2 regions of the Marinobacter sp. C2H3 genome follow, and region 2 is predicted to be linked to the other one. Evidence: predicted binding sites of a transcription regulator. Region 2 holds the regulator's gene; the other holds the start of a gene.

Region 1 (3,410 bases), on a different contig from region 2:
GTCGGACGGCGTGGTCGGCGACCTGACGGTCGAGACCGGCGCCATGGCACAACCGGCCCGTACCCTGCTGCACCTGGTGCCCATTCCCCATGTTTACGTGGTGGCCAACTTCAAAGAAACCCAGATTGGCCGCATGGCCATCGGCCAGCCGGTGGAGGTGCACGTGGACGCCTACCCGGATCAGGTGTTTGAAGGCGTGGTCGACAGCCTCTCACCGGGGACCGGCACCCAGTTCAGCCTGTTGCCCCAGGATAACGCCACGGGGAACTTCAACAAGATCGTCCAGAAAGTGCCCGTACGCATTCGCCTGACCGGGCCGGCCGAGGCACTGCCCAAACTCCGGCCGGGCCTGTCGGTCATCCCGGCGGTCGACACGCGAGAGCCCGCGAGCGGCGACAGCTATCGCTCCGCCAGCCCTGCCCACAAGGCCGAGGCCCAGGAAGGACCGTCGCAGCCGTGAGCGAGCAGGTGCCCAGCTGGAAGCAGCGCATCGGGTTTATCGCCGTTGTTTTCGGCATGTTCATGGCGATTCTGGACATCCAGATCGTCGCCAGTTCCCTGAACGAGATCCAGGCCGGTGTGTCCGCCACCCGGGACCAGATTTCCTGGGTGCAGACCGCCTACCTGATCGCCGAAGTGATCATGATTCCCCTGTCCGGTATGCTCACCCGCATTTTGTCCACCCGGGTGGCTTTTGTGCTGTCCTGCGCGGGTTTCACGCTGGCCAGCGTCGGTTGCGCCCTGGCAACGTCCCTGCCCGTGCTGGTGGCCCTGAGGGCCCTGCAGGGATTCCTCGGGGGCGCCATGATCCCCATTGCCTACGCGGTCAGCTTTTCGGTGTTCCCCAGCCGCATGCTTGGCATGGTTCAGGCGGTGATGGGGCTGGTCGCCACCATGGCCCCATCCATTGGGCCGACCGTCGGAGGCCTGATCACCCAGACCCTGAGCTACCACTGGCTGTTCTTTGTCAACGTGCTGCCGGGCATCCTCGTGAGTGTTGCGGTCTGGAACACGCTGGACATCGACACCGGTGACCGGCGCCTGATTCGCCGGCTGGACGTGGTCGGCCTGGCCCTGATGGCGACGTTTCTTGGCTGCCTGGAATACGTGCTGGAAGAAGGTCCCGGCGACGACTGGTTCGACAGCACCCTGATCCGCTCCCTGAGCCTCGTGACCGTGGTTGCCGCGGTGGCGTTTTTCGTCCGCGTGATGACCGTGGAGACCCCGATCGTGGACCTCCGGGCGTTCCGCAACCGCAACTTTGCCATCGGCGCCGGCCTCGGGTTCTGTGTCGGCATCGCCCTGTACGGGCTCACCTACCTGATGCCCCAGTTCTTTGGCGTGGTCCGCCACTACAACGCCCTGCAGATCGGGGAGATCATGTTTGTCACCGGCGCCGCCATGTTCTGTTTCGCGCCGGTGGCCGGGCGGGCGTCGGACTACATGGACCCCCGCATTCTCCTGGCGGTCGGCCTGACCTGTGTGGGGATTGGAACGGCGATGAACTCCACGCTGGACAGCCAGGCCGGCTACGACTACTTCTTCTGGCCGCAGGTTATCCGGGGTATCGGGCTGGTGCTCTGTATCATTCCCATCACCCGGATTGCCCTCGGCACCCTGCCCAAGCACGAGGTGGGCAACGCCAGCGGGCTGTTCAACGTGTTGCGTAACCTCGGCGGCGCCGTTGGCCTGGCCATGCTGGACACCACCCGGGACGTCCAGTTCGACGTGCACTGGAACGCGCTGATTCCCCACATCGATACCGGGCGTGAGGTGGTGCTCGAACGGCTGCAAAGCCTTCAACTCACGCTCACCGGCGCCTCTCCAGACCCTCAGGCGGGGGCGGTGGCCCTGTTGGCCCAGCGGATCGGCACGGAAGCCCAGACCATGGCGTTCAACGACATCTTCCTGTGGATGGGCATCATTTACCTGGTGGCCGTCCCCCTGCTGTTGTTCATGAATCCGCCCAGGGCAGGCGCCAGCGGCGGGCACTGACCGCCGTTTTCCCGGCTCGCCACGGCCGCCCTCAGGCGACATGCCAGAACCGGTTACAGGTAAACACATTCCGAAACATGACTGGTTAAAGGCCTTCGGCCAATCGCCGATATACTGAACATCAGGGAGCGGACAGTCAGGCACGGACAGCGCCGGTGCGGTCAATTTCGATGCCGCGCCGGCGCGGCACAACAACCACGTCAACGGGTTCTGAAACCACCATGCCCATCTCCATCCGAAACCGACTACTCATCCTGGCGCTCTTGCCGGTCATCCTGATGGCCGTCGCACTGTTCTTTACCGTCCGCTACCAGACCGGCCAGTTGGTCGACAGTGAAATGGCGAGCGTCGAATCGAGCGTCACCGACCTGCAGCGCAAGGAACTCAAGGAGCTGATGGACATGACCTACGCGTCCATCAAGCACATCTACGAGAACGGCGGCTCCCTGGACGATGCCCTGCCGATCCTGCGCAACCTGAAGTTCGGCGACAGCGGCTACATTTTCGGTTACACGGACGACGGCAAGCGCGTGCTGCTGGGCCAGTCGGACAAGGGCCTTGGCGAGAATTTCTGGGACCTCCAGGATAAGCGGGGCAACTACCTGGTGCGCGGGCTGGTGAACGCCGCCAAAAATGGGGACGGGTACTACACCTACTGGTTCCCGCGCCCGGGCAAGGACGACTCAGAAGCCGAACCGAAGGAGTCCTACTCCATCTACCTGGATCGCTGGGGCATCATGCTGGGCACGGGCTTCTACCTGGACGACGTGTCCACCGTGCTGAACAGCCTGTCCGAGGCGGGCCGCAGCAGCGTGCAGGCCAGCAACGCCACGTTCGCCGGTATCGCCGCCCTGGTGGTGATCCTGGCCGGCATCATCGGCTACGCCATCAGCCTGACCATCAGCCGGCCCATCGCCAGCATTTCCCGATCGGTGGAGCAGCTCTCGGCCGGCGACGCCGACCTGACGACCCGGGTCACGGTCAACGACCGCTTCGAACTGGGGCAACTGGCGGAGCACATCAACACCTTCATGGCCCTGCTCGCGGGCCTGATCCAGGACGTAAAGAAAAACTCCGCCCTCACCCACCAGAACGCCGAGACCATTACCCGGCACACCACCGCGCTGTCCCGGCTGGTCAGCGATCAGGACGCGGAAACCGACCAGGTCGCCACCGCGGTGACCGAGATGACGTCGGCCGCCAGCGAGATTTCGGCCAGTGCCGCCAGTGCCGCCAGCTCCGCTTCCGAGGCCTCCAAGGAGACCACCCGCTCGAAGGAAATCATCGCCAACGCCGCGGCCGAGATGAACGCCCTGAACAACGACATCGGCGCCTCGGCCTATGAGGTTGAGGAAGTGGGCAAAGGGGTGGATTCCATCAACACCGTGATCCAGGTGATCAATGCGATTGCCGAG
Region 2 (3,410 bases):
TGGTACACCAATGGCCAACGCATTCCGGAAGATCTGCACCCGGCCGAGGCCATTCCGCTGGTGCGGCTGGCGGTTGAACGACTGAAAACGGTACAGGCATCCGAGGCGGCTGCACGGGGCGCCTGAGCCGGTGACAACTCCGGGCCCGCCGGGCCACAGGACTAGAGACAGACTATGAGCAAAGCACATCCGGTTCAGGTGATCGCGGTTACCGGAGGCAAGGGCGGCGTTGGCAAGAGCAATGTCTCGGTCAACCTCGGCATTGCCCTGGCCCAGAAAGGCCGCCGGGTCGTCCTGCTGGACGCCGACCTGGGGCTGGCCAACATTGACGTTCTGCTCGGCATCACCGCCAACCGCAACCTGCAGGATGTGCTGTCCGGGGAGTGCGACCTTCGGGACGTGCTGGTCAATGGTCCGGGTGGGATCAAAATCGTGCCGGCCTCCTCCGGTACCCAGCGCATGACCCAGCTCAGCGCCATGGAACACGCTGGCCTGATCAACGCCTTCAGCGAACTCGGCGACCAGATCGATGTGCTGATTGTGGACACCGCCGCGGGTATCTCCGAGTCGGTCGTGTCGTTTCTGCGGGCGTCCCAGGAACTGCTGCTGGTGGTGTGCGATGAGCCCACATCCATCACCGACGCCTACGCCCTGATCAAACTGATGAATCGGGACTACGGCACCAACCGGTTCCGCATCCTGGCCAACCAGGTGGCGAACGACCAGGAAGGCCGCCACCTGTTCGAAAAGCTCACGCGAGTGACCGACCGGTTCCTGGAAGTCGCGCTACAATATGTCGGTATCGTTCCTTACGACGAGGCCGTCAAAAAAGCCGTCCAACGGCAACGGGCCGTGCTTGATGCCTATCCTCGGGCCAAGGCGTCGCTGGCCATCAAGGCGTTGGCCGATAAGGTTGACAGCTGGCCACTGCCGTCGTCCCCCCGCGGGCATCTTGAATTTTTTGTGGAGCGGCTCGTCGAAGTCTGAATCGAATCCAGCCAAGCCCCAAAAATAATGGATAGATGACATTGGCGAAACACCTGGGAATGTACCAACAGACGCTGTCGGCCAGGCCCTCTGAACTGGTCGAGACGCACGCCCCGCTGGTCAAGAAAATTGCCCTGCACCTGCTGGCCCGCTTGCCGGCCTCCGTGCAGCTCGAAGACCTTATGCAGGCCGGCATGATTGGCCTGCTCGAGGCGGCCCAGCGTTACACCTCCACTCGCGGAGCCAGCTTCGAAACCTACGCCGGCATCCGCATCCGCGGCGCCATGGTGGACGAAATCCGCAAAGGTGACTGGGTGCCCCGGTCTGTTCACCGCAATTCCCGCCGCATTGCCCAGGCCATCAAGGCCGTGGAAGACCGGCTCGGCCGGGAAGCCCAGGACGCCGAAGTGGCCGAGGAACTGGGCATGGATCTCGCGGAGTATCATTCCTCCCTGTCCGACGCCAACGGCGGACGACTTTTTAGCCTCGATGAGCTCAATGAATCCGGCGAGCTGCCGATAGACCACACAGACGATGACGACAATCCCCTGGACGGGCTGTCCGAAGACGCCTTCCGTCGCAGCCTGGCGCAGGCTATCGACGAACTGCCGGAGCGGGAAAAGCTGGTTCTGAGCCTGTACTACCAGGAAGAGCTGAACCTGAAGGAGATTGGTGCGGTGATCGGGGTCAGCGAGAGCCGGGTCAGTCAGATTCACAGCCAGGCCGCCCATCGGTTGCGAGGCCGTCTGGCGGACTGGCACGGCTAGGCGCCCGGCGCAAGACGATGTCCTGACGGTGTTTTTTGGTAACCGGCGCTTTACAACCGGGCCAAACGACTGACAATAGACCATTCATCCGGGCGGTGCCGGCGATGCAGGCACACAGGTCGAACGAATTCCGGGAGCAACCAACGGGAGGTCCCTTTGGACAAGAACATGAAAATCCTCATCGTGGACGACTTTTCGACGATGAGACGGATCATCAAGAACCTGCTGCGTGACCTCGGGTTCACCAACACCGACGAGGCCGACGACGGCAACACCGCGCTGCCGATGCTCAGGAGCGGCAAATACGATTTCCTGGTGACCGACTGGAACATGCCCGGTATGTCCGGATTCGACCTGCTCAAGGCGGTTCGGGCGGACGAGAATCTGAAGAACCTGCCGGTGCTGATGGTGACCGCCGAGGCCAAGCGGGACCAGATCGTCGCCGCCGCCCAGGCCGGCGTGAACGGCTACGTGGTCAAGCCGTTCACCGCCGCGGTGCTCAAGGAGAAGATTGAAAAGATCTTCGAACGCATTCAATAACCAGAGGTCGGATGGCTCTCATGAGCGACAGCAAGAAGAACCATCAGGGCCTCGATCCGGAGGTGACGGAAACCCTGGAGCGCCAGGCGGCGGAGCTGGCCGAGAGCGTGCAGGCGGGCGACTACGCCCGGTCCATGGCGCTGATCAACGAGCTCAGCGAAGTGCGGGATCAGAGCCTGTACCGCGAGGTGGGCCGGCTTACCCGCAGCCTCCACGAGGCCATCCGCAACTTCCAGATCGACCCGCGCAACGCCGAGCAGCAGGAAGCCCTGTCCAAGATGTCCGACGCCTCGGACCGGCTGGAATACGTGGTGAAAATGACCGGCCAGGCCGCCAACCGCACCATGGATCTGGTGGAGGACGCCATGCCCCGGGCCCACGCCATGCGGGACGAGGCCGTGGCCCTGAAAGACGAGTGGGTTCGCCTGCGCCGGCGGGAGATGGCGCCGGCTGAATTCCGGGAACTGTATGGCCGCATTGACCGGTTTTTTGACAGCCTGTCCGGCGATGCCGACGCCATTTACAACAATCTCTCGGAAATCCTCCTCGCCCAGGACTTCCAGGACCTGACAGGCCAGGTGATCCAGAAAGTGACCGCCCTGGTGAAAGAGGTGGAAGAACACCTGCTGGGCCTGGTGGTCATGGCCAGCCACGTCGACCAGCTCACCGGTACCGTGCACGAGCTGGAAGAGAAAAAGGAATCCGCCGAGCAGGGCGTTGGCCCGCAGATCAAGGCGGCAGAGCGGGAAGATGTGGTGTCTGGGCAGGACGACGTTGACGACCTGTTGTCCAGTCTCGGTTTTTGACGAAAGAGGGTAGTCCATGGCGCTCGATGCCGATGAAGAGATTCTCCAGGACTTCCTGGTGGAAGCCGGTGAAATTCTCGAGAAACTGTCTGAGCAGCTGGTTGATCTGGAACAGCATCCGGATGACGGCGATCTCCTGAACGCCATCTTCCGGGGCTTTCACACGGTCAAGGGCGGTGCGGGCTTCCTGCAGCTGGACGCGCTTGTGAACTGCTGTCACTCCGCGGAGAATGTGTTCGATATCCTGCGCAACCGCAAGCGCCGGGTCGATGCCGAGCTGATGGACGTGGTGCTCGAGGCGCTGGACTAC

Evidence for each region. The regulator FliA, encoded in region 2, starts transcription of late flagellar genes. The targets are predictions, from matches to a motif close to CTAAAGTTTNNNNNNNNNNNGCCGNTAA.
Region 1: V3388_RS02330 (methyl-accepting chemotaxis protein) is a predicted target of FliA. The motif match lies at 2,081-2,108, and genes of this name have one in related genera.

The regions. Positions count from the first base shown of each region.
Region 1 covers NZ_JBBBNZ010000001.1:531,174-534,583, reverse strand. Annotated here, with positions in the region: gene V3388_RS02340 (HlyD family secretion protein) at 1-460, shown strand, start outside; gene V3388_RS02335 (DHA2 family efflux MFS transporter permease subunit) at 457-1,995, shown strand; gene V3388_RS02330 (methyl-accepting chemotaxis protein) at 2,217-3,410, shown strand, end outside.
Region 2 covers NZ_JBBBNZ010000002.1:554,697-558,106, reverse strand. Annotated here, with positions in the region: gene flhF (flagellar biosynthesis protein FlhF) at 1-126, shown strand, start outside; gene V3388_RS07625 (MinD/ParA family protein) at 175-987, shown strand; gene V3388_RS07620 (RNA polymerase sigma factor FliA) at 1,023-1,754, shown strand; gene cheY (chemotaxis response regulator CheY) at 1,911-2,294, shown strand; gene V3388_RS07610 (protein phosphatase CheZ) at 2,315-3,100, shown strand; gene V3388_RS07605 (chemotaxis protein CheA) at 3,117-3,410, shown strand, end outside.